Regions from separate parts of the Bacillus sp. TL12 genome, predicted to be linked through region 2. Evidence: riboswitches for the same ligand, from Rfam matches in the RefSeq annotation. Region 2 holds a riboswitch; each other region holds the start of a gene.
The links. A riboswitch is a leader RNA that binds a small molecule or an ion and turns the genes downstream of it on or off. The one in region 2 is predicted to bind S-adenosylmethionine.

Region 1 (5,679 bases), on a different contig from region 2:
CGTGCAATTGCAACACGCTGTTTTTGTCCACCAGAAAGCTCGCTTGGATACGCATCTTTTCTATCAAACAGATCAACAATACGTAAATACTTTTCTACTCTTTTTTCAATTTCCGTTTTTGAAATCCCAGCTAATCGTAAAGGTAATGCAATATTTTCATAAACGTTGACTGTTTTTAATAAGTTAAATCCTTGAAAAATCATCCCGATTTTTTGTCTCGCCTTTGCTAACTCTTTTGTAGATAAGGTTGTTAAATCCTTTTCATTTACAATTACATTACCTGTTGTTGGTTTTTCTAATAAGTTTACACAGCGAATTAATGTACTTTTACCTGCACCGCTATATCCAATGATTCCAAACACTTCTCCTTTTTCTATTTTAAGAGAAGTTGGTTTCAGAGCTTCTATCTTACCTTTTTTTGTTGTAAATACTTTAGAAACATTCTTCAATTCAATCATGATATTCAGCTCCTACCAAGACGGTAAAACAGAACCATCGAATTTTTTCTCGATAAACTCTTTTACTTCTTTAGACTGATACGCTTTCTTCAGTTTTTTTACAACTTCATCATCCTTATTCTCCGTACGAACAACTACCCAGTTCACATATGGTGAATCTTTTCCTTCACGGAAAATAGAATCTTTAGCTGGACTTAACTTTGCACCTAATGCAAAGTTTGTGTTAATCGCAGCAGCTTTCACTTCACCTAATTGCGTTGGTAGTTGCGATGCCTCTAATTCAACAATTTTTAAATTCTTCGGATTCTCAATGACATCTTTTGCAGTTGCTTTTTCTGTTGCTTTTGGATCCACTTTTAAAACGCCTGCTTTTTCAAATAGTTTTAACGCTCGAAGTTCATTCGTTGGATCATTGGGTACAGCAATCGCATCTCCATCTTTTAACTCTTTTACATCTTTCAAACTTTTAGAATATACTCCCATTGGGAACGTGACCGTTGAAAATACTTCTGTCAGTTTCATATTACGTTCTGCTTTAAATACATCTAAATAAGACTTCGTTTGGTAACTATTTACGTCAATGCTTTTTTCATCTAGCGATACATTCGGCGCTACATAATCATTAAATACTTTTATGTCGACTTGCACCCCATCTTTTGCTGCTACTTCTTTTACTTTTTCAAAAATTTGTTCATGTGGCCCCCCAGTCACACCAACTGTAACTTTTTTCTCTTCTAGCGCTTTTGCCTCCTTACCCGAATCAGCACTACATGCACCTAGTAATAATACCGTTCCGCTTACAATACTTAACAACAACTTTTTCATATACAGTTCCCCCCACATATATTCTCTCTCTTCAAACCAAAAACACCTCTCAAATAAGAGAGGTGTCGAATAAACAAAATAGGCTCCTCTCTTATCTTCCAAAACGAAAATCGTTTTGCAGGAATTAGCACCTTAGCTTATTATTCATAAGCTCGGTTGCCGGGCATCATAGGGCCAGTCCCTCCGCCTCTCTGGATAAGAGTATTTGTATGAATTTTTTTAAAAGTTATGGTACTAATAGTAAATCTTACAAATTTTTTTGTCAATCATATTTTTCAGAATATATTTTATTTTCATTTTGAAACATCATAGCAATAGTGAGCAATTACTATGTACAAAGTATGTGCATCATTACTATACTTAGTAACAGCACATACACGAAAAGAGGTTACATTTTATGAGTGAATCATCATCTATACAAACCCTACTCCTATCTCAAATAGAAAAACTAACACAATCCTTTCATTACGATTTTTTATATGAGGTTGAACAACAAAAAACGCTATGCCAAATTCTTTTAAGGGATGATAACGGATCAATTGTAGCGACACCTCTTAGTTTTCATATGTCAATAGACGAAGTTGCCGGCAAAGGTGAATGTATTTTTTATCACGAACATGGTGAATTTCATCGACAAAAATTTGATATTTACACAGAAGACAGCATCGTTAAGTTGCTGTTGTTCATTCAAGAACGTTTGCAAGTAAATCAATGAACATAATGAAAGCAGCCACAAAAAGTGGCTGCTTTCATTTTATATTCCTAAATAACTTTCCCTCTTATTTTTTAGTACGATTCATTTCCTCCAAATTCCAAACTCGTGTCACCCAAGACTCATAAAAAGATGGCTCGTGAGAAACGAGTAAAACCGTTCCTTGATAATTTTGCAAAGCTTCTTCTAGCGCTTCTTTCGCATACACATCTAAATGATTGGTTGGTTCATCTAAAATTAATACATTACTCCGCGTTAACATAAGCTCACATAAACGTACCTTTGTTTGTTCTCCACCACTTAACAAGTGAAGAGACTGCCGAATATGCTCTTCCTTTAAACCACATCTTGCTAAAGATTGCCTGATTTCTTTTTGCGTCATATCCGGACGTCCTGACCAGATTTGCTCAAGTGGTGTAATTTCTTTCGCAAATTCTTCTTGAGCAAAATATGCAGGGTGTACTCGTTCTCCAATACTTACGGTTCCACTTATTGGTTTTAATTGCCCTAGTAATGTTTTTAACATTGTGGTTTTTCCAATTCCATTATGCCCAACAATTGCAATCTTTTCGCCCCTTTTCACTTGTAAATTAAGGGCTGTAAACAATGGTTCTGCATAACCAATTTGGATCTGCTGCGCTTGTAATATGCGGCTCACAGGCTCATTGTGAACCTGAAAATGAAAACGCGGCCTGTGTGCATCATTAGGCTTTCCAACCTTTTTCATTTTCTCCAATACCTTTTCACGACTTTTTGCTTGCTTTGCTTTTCGGATTTTATTTTTTTGAATAAAACCCTCTAAATTTGCAATTTCCTTTTGCTGCCTTGTATAAGCTGCTTTTAATTGTTGTTTCTGAAGTTGATAGCTTTCTAAAAAACTTTCATAACTCCCCGCGTAGCGCTTTATTGTGTTCCCTTCTAAATGATAAATCACATTCGTAATACTGTTTAAAAATGATTCATCATGTGAAACGACAATATAAGCATGCTCATACGTTTGTAAATATGCTCTTAGCCAATCAATATGAAGCGTATCTAAATAATTTGTCGGCTCATCAAGTAATAAAACGTGTGGCTTCTCTAAAAGAAGCTTGCCAAGTAATAACTTTGTGCGCTGACCACCACTTAATTTTGAAACATCTTTTTTCATCCCTAAATCTAACAAGCCTAAACCAGTTGCTACTTCTTCTATTGTTGTATGAAGTTGATAAAAATTTGAGCCTTCTAGCTTATTTTGTAATTCCCCATACTGTACTAATAACTTCTCTAAATCTGTTTCCTTTGCCATCTTGTCAGCAATATCCATCATTTCACGTTCAACCTTATACAGATGAGAAAATGCACTTTGCAAATATTCTTCAATCGTTGTTCCTTCTTGTAAATCAATATGCTGCTGTAAAAAACCGACTTTCACATGTGGAAACCATTCAATTGTTCCCCTATCTGGTAAAATCTCTCCTGCTAAAAGACGAAGCAATGTAGATTTTCCGGCACCATTACTTCCTACAAGCCCAACATGATCACCTTGTAATAACCGAAAGCAAGCATTATATAAAATGGTTTTATCCCCATACATATGCGAAAGATTTTCTACTGTTAATACACTCATTTTTGTTCTCTCCTTTTCTTTATCGCTAACAAGCCAAATAGAGAGAACAGCAAAATAAAGGTCTTATTAAATTGTGTATACATGAAAAATGGGTAAGGTGAATACACCTTACCCATCACAAAATATTATTGTAAAAAAGGATTAAGGTTCTTTATCTGCTGTCTTCAATTTGGCTTAAACTTTAAAAATGGGCAGACTTCTCCCATATCAAGCTAAAACCATTTGAAGAACAGTTGATAAAGTCATCTTATCCTTTCACTCCTTTATAAATCATTATTGTCTTATAATAAGCATGTACCATGCTCTTATATTTTATTCGTTATAAATCTGTTTGTTCCTCTTTTTCACAAAAAAATTTCTTCATACATCTTCTCCATTGCGTAAGGTCTTGTAACATCTAAAGTTAACGATTTCCACATAAAAAAGCCTCTTAACAATCATTATACCAAAAATTGTTAAGAGACCTTTTTCACTTCCGCATATAAGGAGCTAATATCTCTAAAATCTCCGCTTTGTCTTCTTTTAACTCAAGGGATGTCAACATATCCATCGTACGAGGACGTGGTAAATTCACTTGTACTTCCCCTACAATCGTTGCTGGCCTTTGCGATAGAATAAATACACGATCAGATAATAGAATTGCTTCATCCAAATCATGCGTTACCATCACAATCGTTTGCTTCTCTTGATGCCAAGAATCTAAAAGCCAACGATGCACTTCCATTTTTGTAAATGCATCTAACTTACCAAAAGGTTCATCAAGCAACATAATCGGTTTTTCACATAAATACGTACGAAGGAAACTAATGCGCTGACGCATACCACCTGACAATGCATCTGGATAATGATTTGCGTATTCAGCTAAACCAAACTGCTGTAAAGCTTCCATTCCATCTGCAAGTCGCTCTTTCTTTGGCTTTCTATCAATTTCTAATGGAAGGACAATATTTTGCAGTGCTGAGCGCCATGGAAGCAGCAAATCTTGCTGCGGCATATAACTTACAATATCCTGCTTTTGAACGAGAGTATCGTTGTAGATTACCTCACCGCTAGTCGCCTCTTCAACGCTCGCAATCAGATTTAATAACGTACTTTTCCCGCAACCACTTGGGCCTACAAATGAGACAAATTCACCTTCTTGTATAGAAGCGCTAATCTTTTCTAGTACATTTTTTCCATCAAATGCTTTTACAACATCTTTTATTTGTAATCCGTTCATTTTTCACTTGGAAGGAATTCATTTGTAAAGGCATCTTTCACATCAATTTTCTTTTTAATAACTTTGTTATCATATAAGAAATTCATGTAATTCGTCCAAACTTCTTCCTTCTGTACTCCCCATGCTTTTGCATCGTCTTGATACTTTGTGCTTAGCCACTTTTGGCTCTCTTGTACTAGTTCTTTATTAATATCTGGTACATTTTTAATTAAAATATCAGCCGCTTCTTTTGGCTCTTTAATTGCAAAATTATATCCTTTTGCTGTTGCATTCATGAATTTTTTTACAAAGTCTTTATCATTTTTCGTATGTTTTTCACTTGTAATAATGACTGGGCTATAGAAATCTAATGCTGGGTCTAAGTCTTTTACCATAATTGTATTTAATTCTTTTCCTTGTCGTTTCGCTTCGATACCATCCCAGCCATAATAAATCCATTCAAAATCTGCATCTCTACCAATTGATTTAAAGAAATCAGTTTGTCCAAGAACAATCTTTTCTACTTTACTAAAGTCAGCTTGATGTTTATCCATAATTGTTTTTAGCGTCGCTTCTTCTGCTGGTGCTCCCCAGCCTCCATAACGTTTTCCTTCAAAATCTTTTGGAGAAGTAATATTGTCTTTTTTCAACGATGCAAATGCAGATGTATTATGTTGAATAATTGCTCCAATAGAAACGACCGGGATTTCTTCAACACGAGCTGATGTTACATTTTCTTGATAACTTACACCGAAATCCGCTTTTCCTGATGCAATCATTTGCTCTGCCGATACGTTATCACCTGGCTGAATGATTTCTACATCTAACCCTTGCTTTTTATAATAATCTTTCGTCTTTGCTACGTATAAACCAGTAT
Region 2 (5,679 bases):
AAGTTTAGAAAAGAATCGTTTGAAATAATAAAACGTTTTCTATATGATAAAGATAAAGGTTAGCAAAAAGTAGGTGAATTTATGACAGTAACATTTTATTCATATCCAAAGTGTGGCACATGTCAAAAAGCGAAAAAATGGTTTGAGGCAAACGATGTAGCATATGAAATGATTCATATTGTTGAAAATCCACCGTCAAAAGAAGATTTGCGTAATTTACATGCGAAAAGTGAATTGCCATTAAAAAAATTCTTTAATACAAGTGGAATGCGTTACCGTGAACTTGGCTTAAAAGATAAGTTAAAGGAAGCAAGTGAGGACGAAATGTTCGAACTTTTAGCATCTGATGGCATGTTGATTAAACGTCCACTCGTAACAGATGGCACGAATGTAACACTTGGTTTTAACGAAGAGCAGTTTGAAAGTGTGTGGAAAAAGTACCAATAAGGTATTTTTACATAATTAATACATTCACTGGAGGTACAGTCATGAGCATTCCAAATCATTTACGTTACTCTGAAGAACACGAATGGGTAAAAGCTGAAGGCAACCAAGTTGTTATCGGTATTACTCATTTTGCACAAAGCGAGTTAGGCGATATCGTATTCGTTGAACTTCCTGAAGTAGGTGCAACACTTGAAGCTGACGAGCCATTCGGAAGCGTAGAATCTGTTAAAACAGTTTCTGAATTATACGCACCTGTAAGTGGTAAAGTTGTAGCAGTAAACGAAGAATTAAGTGACCAACCGGAGCTTGTTAACGAATCTCCGTACGAAGGTGCATGGATGGTTAAAATTGAACTTTCTGATGAAAGCCAATTAGAAAAGTTATTATCTGCAGAAAAATATGCAGAAATGACAAACCAAGACTAATTCTAGTCAACAAAAAGGATAGCCTGTGTGCTGTCCTTTTTGTTTTGTATTGTGGAACGAAAGAGCGCCTCTACGCCAGAAGCTCCATCCCCCTCACATTCTGAGCGAGCCGCCCCGCTTTTCTTTGCAAAAATAAACAGGAAACAACATGAAAATATCGAATATACTATATACTAAAGTAAGGTTGTTTTATAGTATATGGTGATCGGGTGATGACATATGGTCTATGTAGAGAAAGTCATTATTGTCGAAGGAAAATCAGATAGAAGAAAGATTGAATCTATTATTCGTGAACCAGTGGAAATTGTTTGTACAAATGGTACAATTGGTTTGTCGAAAATGGATGAGCTCATTGATCAGTTTTTTGATAAAGAAGTATATGTGCTAGTGGATGCTGATGCTGCAGGTGAAAAACTTAGAAAACAATTTCGAAAAGAATTCCCGCAGGCCGAGCATATTTACATCGATCGTTCGTACCGTGAAGTGGCGACTGCTCCTTCTAATCATTTAGCGAACGTATTATGGGGAGCTGACATTGACGTTTATACAGAATATTTACGGTAAGGAATGATAGAAGTGATTGACTGGACAAGTGCTGAAGCTACAGCTCTAATAGCAGACCAAGAAAAAACAGTGTTATATGTATATACACCAATGTGTGGAACATGTCAATTAGCAAAGAAGATGTTAACAGTGGTAGAAGCGACTATATCTGAGTTGGAAATAGGAATGCTGGATTTAAACTATGCGCCACATTTAGCGCGAGAGTATGAGATAGAAAGTGTACCTTGTTTACTCATATTTGAGCTTGGAACACTTGTGAAGAAAATATATGCATTTCATTCGGTGGAATATTTATATACAGAATTACAGTAGGCGGCAAAGTTTTTGCCGCCTCGACATATTTCTTGGGAAATATGCCTGAACGATAGAAGGGATACGTTATTTGTCGAGAGAAAGTAACAGGATTGCTGTTTGGGAAGATGGAATGGTATTAGTAGAAAGTGAGATGAAGGATGTGACTAGAATGGGATTATATTCGTTGCTTCAATCATTTGTAACGTATGCTAATAGCCAATATCATCTAGAACCGCTTCTTCGGCAAGGAGAAAAAACGATTAATTTTCGTTTTGGAGATGAGTATTGCTCACTTCAAATTTCAAGAGAGTATATACAGCTTTTGAAAGAGACACAGGGAACGGAGCAACTTATTTGTTTTCAGGAAGAAGATTTAAGACGATTAGTTACTGGAAAGGTTCGGTTGCAAACACTATTACACAGCGGACGTGTGCAATATAACGGAACGTATCGTACGATGTTATTATTAGAATCTGTATTTCATATATGTAAGCCAATGCCAGTAGGTGCTTAATAGTCTGAAGTTTCGTTTTTTAAGAATTTTTTTGTTGACATAGTGGATGTATGTTGATACAATTTAGTTCATAAAATATAGACAATTTCATAAATTTTAAATCAGACGAAAATTAAATCTGATTTCTCTTATCAAGAGAGGTGGAGGGACTGAGCCCTATGAAGCCCGGCAACCGTCAATTTTTATATTGAAATGGTGCCAATTCCTGCAAAGCAAATGCTTTGAGAGATGAGAGGAAGGGATCATGTTGATATACGCATATAAACCTTTCTGCTCATTCTAAAAGCAGAAAGGTTTTTTTGTTGTTTGAATGAGGAGGACATTCGAATAATAAGAGGAGCGATAGCGATAGATTTCTTGCATGAAAAATAAAAAATTGTGGAGTAAATCTAAACGAGCCGCTTGCGCTTTTTATGCAATCCAGCTCCAACGGCTAGAACAGTCGGTCGTTTCACCCCTTCCTATGAGGCAAAGAGCGCCTCTACGTCAGGGGTTCGGGCGTCCTCTTGTTCTGAGCAAGCCGCTTGCGCTTTTTAATTCAAAAAGGGGTGAACATCATGATTTTATTGGAAAACGTAAAGAAAATATATAAATCAAAAAGCGGTGATGTCACTGCTGTAGATGATGCCAATTTAAAAATAGAAAAAGGCGAGATCTTTGGTGTTATCGGATATAGTGGCGCTGGTAAAAGTTCTTTAATTAGATTATTTAATCAATTAGAGAAACCAACTTCTGGACAGATTACGATAGCGAATCGTGTTATTTCAGCAATTACTGGAAATGAACTTCGAAAAGCAAGACAAGAAATCGGAATGATTTTTCAGCACTTTAACTTACTTTGGTCACGAACTGTACGTGAAAATATCGCTTTTCCACTTGAAATTGCAGGTGTCGATAAAGAGCAGCGAAAAAAGCGTGTGGATGAGTTGATTCATCTGGTTGGATTGGAAGGAAGGGGCGATGCATATCCATCTCAATTGAGCGGTGGACAAAAGCAGCGCGTTGGGATTGCAAGAGCATTAGCAAACAATCCGAAAGTGCTCTTATGTGATGAAGCGACATCAGCACTTGATCCAGAAACAACAGATCAAATTTTAGATTTACTATTAGATATTAATAAACGACTTGGCTTAACAATTGTGCTGATTACACATGAAATGCATGTAATTCGCAAGATTTGTAATCGCGTTGCGGTCATGGAAAAAGGAAAAATTGTAGAAAGTGGTCCTGTTCTAGAGGTATTCCGTGACCCGCAGCAGGAGATTACAAAACGTTTTGTACAACAGCTTACGGATTCTGAAGATACAAATGAAACGATTGAGAGCTTATTAGAAAAATATCCAGATGGAAAAGTCATTCGTTTACAGTTTATTGGAGATTCTGTAGAACGCCCGGTGCTTCAAAGGTTAATGAGGCGAGAGGATCTAGAAGTAAGTGTTTTGCAAGGGAATATCGCTCAAACAAACAATGGATCTTACGGGAATTTAATTGTGCACTTAAATGGTTCAGAAGCAGCAATCCAGCAAGCGATAGCAGGAATCCATCAAGAACAAGTAGAGCTGGAGGTGATTGCACATGGATAAGTTATTAGCGAACGTTGATTGGAGTAAAATGCTAGAAGCGACAGGTGAAACATTATATATGACGGCAATCGCAGCGCTTGCTACATTTGTTTTTGGCCTTATTTTAGGATTATTACTCTTTATGACATCTAAAGATAACTTGTGGGAAAACAAAGCGATTCATACTGTAATTGGAGCGTTTGTAAATATCTTTCGTTCCATTCCATTTATCATTTTAATTATTTTATTAATTCCATTTACGAAGATTCTCCTTGGAACAATTCTTGGAGCAAGTGCAGCACTTCCGGCTTTAATCATTGGAGCGGCACCGTTTTATGCAAGGATGGTTGAAATTGCACTTCGCGAGATTGATAAAGGGGTTATTGAAGCCTCAAAAGCAATGGGAGCAAAAACGAGTACGATTATTTGGAAAGTATTGATTCCTGAATCATTACCAGCGTTAACTTCTGGTATTACAGTAACGACAATTGCACTTGTAGGCTATACAGCAATGGCTGGTGTTGTCGGAGCTGGTGGTCTTGGTACACTTGCTTATTTAGAAGGATTTCAGCGTGGGAATAACGATGTAACAATCGTTGCAACAATTTGTGTATTACTCGTTGTATTTTTAATTCAGTGGATTGGTGATCGTGTAACAATTCGAATTGATAAACGATAATTAAAATGGGAGGGTGTTTCAAATGAAAAAATTATTACTTACAGCACTTATTACAACGTCAATTTTTGGGCTAGCTGCTTGTGGTGGGAAAGATAAAGATGAAAAAAAACTTGTTGTCGGAGCTTCTAATGTACCACACGCTGAGATTTTAGAGAAAGCAAAACCGTTACTTGAGAAAAAAGGTATCCAATTGGACATCAAACCATTCCAAGATTATGTATTGCCAAATAAATCTTTAGCAGATAAAGAGTTAGATGCGAACTACTTCCAGCATATTCCGTATTTAGAGAAAGAGATTAAAGATAAGGGCTACAAGTTTGAAGTGGCAGGGAAAATTCATTTAGAACCAATCGGTGTATATTCTCAAAAATATAAAAGTTTAAAAGAACTTCCAAACGGAGCGACAATTATTATGAGTAACTCTGTTGCCGACCATGGACGTGGTTTAGCGATTTTACAAAAAGAGGGCGTTTTAAAAATTAAAGATGGTGTAGACCCTGTTAAAGCGACTACAAAAGATATTGCGGAAAATCCAAAAAATTTGAAGTTTAAAACAGATATTGAGCCTGGCTTATTGCCACAAGTGTATAACAATAAAGAAGGCGATGCGGTTTTAATTAACTCAAACTATGCGATTGACGCAAAATTAAACCCAGAGAAAGATGCGATTGCGATCGAAGGAAATGACTCTCCGTATGCAAACGTAGTTGCGGTTCGTAAAGGTGATAAGGACAAAAAAGAAATTAAAGCACTTGTAGAAGTGTTACATTCTAAAGAGATTGAGGACTTTATTAATAAAGAATATAAAGGGGCAGTTGTTCCTGTGAAAGAATAATTGTTTTTCATAAGGGCTGGTAAATGCCAGCTCTTATTTTTCCTTTTGGAAGTAAGAAATCGAATGATAAGAAAAAGATCCGTATACGATATTTATTCTGAAAATTACAAAAAAGAAGGTGCCGTCATATGAAGAAAATCATACTATCAGTTTTTATAACAATATTTGCACTTGCGTTAGCAGCTTGCGGTGGGAAAGATGAAAGTACACTGGTTGTTGGAGCTTCTAATGTGCCGCATGCTGTTATTTTAGAAAAAGCACAGCCAATATTAGAGAAAAAAGGAATCAAACTAAAAATTAAAACATTCCAAGATTATGTGTTACCTAATAAAGCGTTAGCCGATAAAGACATTGATGCC
Region 3 (5,679 bases), on a different contig from region 2:
TATGTGGCGAATGGTTATTTTACGATAGTATTTGATGGTGGGAATTTAAATAAGAATATTATTTCTCTATTATTTATAATTGTCATCAAACAAATTGTAGCTTTGATTGTTGGGGGGTATCATGTGTATCAAAAGGAAAGAGATATGTGGAAAAAGAAGCCGAAAAAAGGGCATCCTCTTGAAGGATGCCCTTTTTTCTTGAAATTGAAGCTTTCGTTAAAATGAAATGTTACAAGAGTAGTTTACTTCTCAACTTTTGCCCATTTGAAGTTAAGTGGCCCCGCAAAATCAACTTCAACTATGCCTTTGACATAAGAACGCTCTAAGTATGTTGTTCCATTTTGATAAAGAGGAGAGATAACGGCATCTTTAAATAAGATTTTTTCTGCTTGTTTTAAAGCTTCCCAACGAGCTTTTTCATCACCTGCTAAGTCAGTTTTTACTTTTTGGATTAGATCATCAAATTCTTTGTTAGAATAGTGATCTAAGTTGTATGAGTTATCAGTTGTAAATAACTCTAAGAATGTAATTGGATCGGCAAAATCCGGGCTCCATCCGTCAATAGCAATCTCATAATTTCCTTGTAGTAATAATGTGACTTGTTGTTTACGTGGTTGAGGCTTAACATTTACTGTTAATCCTTCTAAATTTTTCTCTAGTTGTTCTTTTAAATATTCACCTGTTTTTCTAGGTAGATCGCCATCACTTGTTAATAATTCAATTGAAATTTTATCAGATCCTAATTCTTGTTTTGCTTGTTTCCAAAACTGTTGCGCTTCTTTTGTGTTTTCTTTTGTTAAATTACCATTCTCTTCGCGGAAGTCTTTTCCATTTGGCCCTTTGGCGAAATTTTTTGGCACTAGAGAATAGGAGGGTAGAGAGCCATCATTTAAAAGCACATTTACAAATGCTTTCTTATCTATCGATTTATCGATTGCTTGACGAACATTTATATTTTGTAACGTTTTATTTTTCTGGTTCATACGTACAAATTGTACCCCAACATCTGGTCGTTCTTTAAAGTTACTATCTTTGCGATATTTATCAACAAGATCAGATGTTAAAGTAAGTCGATCAATTTGTTTTGATTCATATAAATTAACAGCTGTTGAATGATCCTTGACGACATTAAAATTAATTTCTTCAAGTTTCACATTATCCTTATCCCAATAGTTGGTATTCTTCTTGAACTTAAAGCTTTGTTCATGTTTCCAATCACTTAATGTAAAGGCACCATTATAAAGAATCGTGTTATCTTCTAAAGCATATTTATCACCTTGTGATTTGAAGAATGCTTCATTAATTGGTAAGAATGTTGGAAATGCCGTTAAACTAATAAAGTAGGGAACAGGGCGCTCTAATTCAACTTCAAAGGTGTGGTCATCGATTGCTTTTACACCGAGCTGGTCAGCCAGAAGTTCTTTATTATTAATCTTTTTCGCATTTTTTATATCAAAGAATAGAAATGCGTATTCAGAAGCAGTCGCTGGATCAACGGCACGTTGCCAAGCAAAGACAAAATCTTTTGGTGTCACAGGAGTACCGTTTGACCATTTTGAATCTCGTAAATGGAACGTATATTTTGTTTTATCAGGATTAACCTCATGAGACTTTGCTACACCAGGAATAGGCTTGTTTCCTTCACCTAGGTTATATAAACCTTCAAATACGTTTCTCATTACTTGGCCAGAGTCAGTATCTGTGGCGCGAGCAGTATCCATTGTACGGATTTCTGTACCAGTGGCCAAGTTCAATACTTGTTTATCAGGGGCTTTATCCTTTGCTTTTGCTCCACTTGCTTCGTCTTTATAGCTACCGCAACCTGTTAATAAAAGACTTGCTCCTAAAACAGATGCGACAGCAGGTACAAATTTCTTTTTCATGTCAAATTCCTCCCTAAATTGTTTGGTTATTAGTTGATGAACAATTTGTGAGGGAAAGAAAAACTCCCTCTTTTCACATAGAGAAAGAGGGAGTTTTGTTTACAAGGCATGCACCATGTATATAAACGAAGTCCCTCATTCTATCTTTCAAGCATAATGCTTGCAGGAAGTGGCACAGTATTCAAAGTGAACCTGCTGCCGAGGTTTCAAAGGGCCAGTCCCTCCACCTCTCTTGATACAATGAGTAAACATAATGATTTGTATTAATTTTTTGTTTCTTTGATTATTCAAAATCTTACATCCGGACAAATGAACTGTCAATAAAATGGAATATAGTTTGAATTTTCAGTTTTTTGTAAGTGCAATATAAAAATAAGAGTCACTGTGCAATTACACAGTGACTTTTCTCTTAAAAATCAAAATTATCAGGGTCTGGGCCAACACGGTGATTTTCATTTAATGACTGAATTGCTTTCATATCTTCAGCGCTCAATTCAAAATCAAAGATGCTTGCATTTTCGACAATGCGATGCTCTTTAACTGATTTAGGAATGGTAACCACACCATTTTGCAGATCCCAGCGTAAAATGATTTGTGCTGTTGATTTGTTATATTTTGTAGCAATTTCTTGCAATACTGGATGGTCGAGTAATTGACCTTGCATTAATGGTGACCAAGCTTCTAGTTGAATAGTATGCTCTTTACAGAAAGAGTGAAGTTCTTCTTGCGTTAAGCGTGGGTGATATTCAACTTGATTAATCATCGGTTTCATTTCAGCGATTTCTAGAACATCTTGTAAGTGATGGATTTGGAAATTGCTAACGCCGATAGCACGAACACGGCCTTCTTTATAAAGTTTCTCTAATGCTTTCCATGTTTCTGTGTATTTTCCTTTTACAGGCCAGTGTACTAAGTATAGATCTAAGTATTCTAAACCTAATTTTTGTAATGTTGTTTCGAAGGCTTGTAATGTTGATTCATAGCCTTGATCATTGTTCCATACTTTTGATGTGATAAATAATTCTTCACGAGGAATTCCGCATTCGCGAATTGCTTGGCCAACGCCTTCTTCATTTTTATATACTGCAGCTGTATCGATACTGCGGTATCCATTTTTAATAGCAACTTTTACAGAATCGATTACCTGTGTACCATCTTCAACTTTAAAAACGCCTAAACCAAACCAAGGCATTTTTACACCATTATGTAATGTTGTGCAATCTTGTAAGCTTGTTACTGTCATATTAATTCCCCCTAGCTTTTTTATTTGTTGCTTCAATTGCTTGGTGAATCATCTTTGAAAAATTATATTCAAATAAAACTTTTAAACCTTCTGCAGTTGAGCCACCTGGTGTAGTCACTTGTTCACGAAGCATAGCTGGATCTTGTTCTTGTTCTAGCATAGCGGCAGAACCAGTAATCATTTGAATGACAAGGTGTTTTGCGGTTGCTTCATCGATTCCATAGCTTTTCGTTGCTTCAATTAATCCTTCAGCAAAGTGGTAAAGGAATGCTGGGGCACTTCCAGTTACAGCGGTAAGCTGATGTACCTCTTCTTCTGTGCATAGCTGTGCTGTACCAATCCCTTTTAAAAGTAGTTGCAGTGTTTCTTGATGTTCTTTATTTACGAAATGTCCCATTGTATATAGAGAAATAGACTTCCCAATTGTTGCAGCTGTATTTGGCATGATCCAGGCAACTGGTGTACCTTGAGGAAGTCTTTTTTCTAAATAAGATGGACCAATCCCGGCAGCAACGGTTACAACAAATTGATGAGTTAGAAGAGGTGATAATTCTGCTAATAATTGCTCATGTGCAGCAGGTGGCATTGCTAAAACAATGGTATCTACAGTTTGGATGTATTGTTTCCAATCACTCGTAGTTGAGATGTTATATTTTTTTTCTAATTGCTTAAGCTTTTCTATGTTACTTCGATTGGATACAATAATCTCTTCGATATGTTCATTACTTGTTTTGAGCAGTCCGGCGAAGATTGCTTCCGCCATACGACCAGCACCAATAAATAAAATTCTATTTTTCTTTGACATATCCTTTATTCCTTTCTGATTAGAATATGGTATAAAAAACGATAACATCTTTAAGAGATTTTTGTAAAAAGAAAAGTCTTATAAATAGAGTTCCATAATTAATAATAGGAAACCCCCGAAGCATACAGTGTGCCTCGAGGGTTTCCTATTATTGATTATTCATAGTTTGTGTAATTATGCTTTTGTCATACCAAGTAAAACAGCACCGCCGATAATTAGAACACTACCAAGTGCAATAAATACCATTTGACGCTTTGTTTTCTTTTCGCCTAAGAAGACAATTGCTCCAAATGTAGAGATAACGATACCAGTTTGAGATAGTGGGAAACTTGTTGCTACTCCAACTCTTGGTAAAGAAAGAAGTAAGAATAAGTTACCTGTTCCCCAAAGTAGGCCAGATAAAGCATTACGAATTGCATATTTGTTAAATGGTTTATGTTTAGATGTCAATACAACTGCTCCAACAAACATACCGACTGCTTGCGGTAAAATAGCAGACCAACCATCGATATTGTACCAACGAATAATAATTACATATACAAGGTAGCCGAATGTAGAAACAATTAAAGTTAAAAGTCCTTTTTTCAATTGTCCTGGTGGCTGTGCATTTTCTTTATCATCTAATGAAGTGAAGACAACACCGACTACAATTAAAAGGATTGCAATCGTTCCCAGAATGATTGTAGTAGTAGTAGTCCACTCACGGAAAGCGATAACACCAAAGATAGAAGTTGCAACAAGTTGCATACCAGTAGAAATCGTTACAGTTGTTGAAACACCTAGTTTTTCAACTGTTTTTAATTGGTTTACTTGTCCTAAAGCCCAGAATAAACCTGAAATAAATCCAACAATTAAGATTGTCATTGTTAAAGCAGGTTGAGTAAATACATACATAATTGTTGCGAAGAATAGAGCACCGATTGTCATACCTACCGTTTGGCTATATGCACCACCGCCCATTTTTACGCTTACTAATAAGATATTTCCCCATGCAATTGCAGGAAGAAGCGCTAATAAAATGTCCATTACAAGACTCCCTTCATTTTTCTATATTAATATAATTTAATTGCGTTCTAACGATCGGTAATTCCCCACTGAGAAAGTAGAAGATTACCGATCATTAAAACAGGATGAAGAATTTATGATATAAATGCGTTTTCATTTCTTCATTTTTTCAAACACCTCCATATAATAACAGGAAAGTACCCGATTTAGAAAGTAAATTCAAATAGAATGTATATTTTTATAAATATTAAAATTCTGTTATTTCATTATAATAAAAAAGACCTCAATTTTTGAGGTCTTTTTTATAAAGGGGGTTGGGGAAATAAAGTTACTTAGCTCTTTTTAACAAATGGGAAGAGGGGGGATAACCTAATTCCCATCGGCTTTACTTTATGACTTAATTATATGTAATACGGGAAGTGGTAACTATCGAATTAGCTTACAGTAGGATTACAGTTTTGTAAGGTTGGGATAAAGCGAAACTCTAATCAATGAAGGATTACTATACTCAAATAGCGAGATGAAGTATTTCATTCTACAAAACAATTTATTTTTCGGGAAATAAAAAGGCAGCCTTTGTCGAAAGCTGCCTTAAGAAGTAGTAATTTTTTTGTTAATGAGTTGGATGCATAGTAAGAAAATGAGTGACATACCAACAGTTATGATAACGAGTGTCCAAGCAAGCTGCATATTACTTGCGTCAATTGCCATGTAAATGGCTGTAGGAATTGTTTGTGTCTTTC

Region 1: it holds a riboswitch for S-adenosylmethionine, as region 2 does, so the genes downstream of both, LOK41_RS17500 (MetQ/NlpA family ABC transporter substrate-binding protein) here and LOK41_RS18285 (methionine ABC transporter ATP-binding protein) in region 2, are expected to answer to the same signal.
Region 3: it holds a riboswitch for S-adenosylmethionine, as region 2 does, so the genes downstream of both, LOK41_RS16670 (peptide ABC transporter substrate-binding protein) here and LOK41_RS18285 (methionine ABC transporter ATP-binding protein) in region 2, are expected to answer to the same signal.

What each region holds. Positions count from the first base shown of each region.
Region 1 covers NZ_JAJJBY010000019.1:49,995-55,673, reverse strand. Annotated here, with positions in the region: gene LOK41_RS17505 (methionine ABC transporter ATP-binding protein) at 1-458, opposite strand, end outside; gene LOK41_RS17500 (MetQ/NlpA family ABC transporter substrate-binding protein) at 471-1,283, opposite strand; SAM riboswitch class I at 1,372-1,485, opposite strand; gene LOK41_RS17495 (hypothetical protein) at 1,681-1,998, shown strand; gene LOK41_RS17490 (ABC-F family ATP-binding cassette domain-containing protein) at 2,063-3,604, opposite strand; gene LOK41_RS17485 (ABC transporter ATP-binding protein) at 4,074-4,823, opposite strand; gene LOK41_RS17480 (ABC transporter substrate-binding protein) at 4,820-5,679, opposite strand, start outside.
Region 2 covers NZ_JAJJBY010000021.1:30,723-36,401, forward strand. Annotated here, with positions in the region: gene LOK41_RS18260 (arsenate reductase family protein) at 82-447, shown strand; gene gcvH (glycine cleavage system protein GcvH) at 489-872, shown strand; gene LOK41_RS18270 (toprim domain-containing protein) at 1,092-1,436, shown strand; gene LOK41_RS18275 (thioredoxin family protein) at 1,440-1,748, shown strand; gene LOK41_RS18280 (hypothetical protein) at 1,900-2,244, shown strand; SAM riboswitch class I at 2,370-2,479, shown strand; gene LOK41_RS18285 (methionine ABC transporter ATP-binding protein) at 2,802-3,827, shown strand; gene LOK41_RS18290 (methionine ABC transporter permease) at 3,820-4,485, shown strand; gene metQ (methionine ABC transporter substrate-binding lipoprotein MetQ) at 4,508-5,320, shown strand; gene metQ (methionine ABC transporter substrate-binding lipoprotein MetQ) at 5,449-5,679, shown strand, end outside.
Region 3 covers NZ_JAJJBY010000017.1:59,558-65,236, reverse strand. Annotated here, with positions in the region: gene LOK41_RS16670 (peptide ABC transporter substrate-binding protein) at 243-1,883, opposite strand; SAM riboswitch class I at 2,021-2,125, opposite strand; gene LOK41_RS16665 (aldo/keto reductase) at 2,293-3,126, opposite strand; gene proC (pyrroline-5-carboxylate reductase) at 3,128-3,931, opposite strand; gene LOK41_RS16655 (GRP family sugar transporter) at 4,106-4,957, opposite strand; gene modB (molybdate ABC transporter permease subunit) at 5,528-5,679, opposite strand, start outside.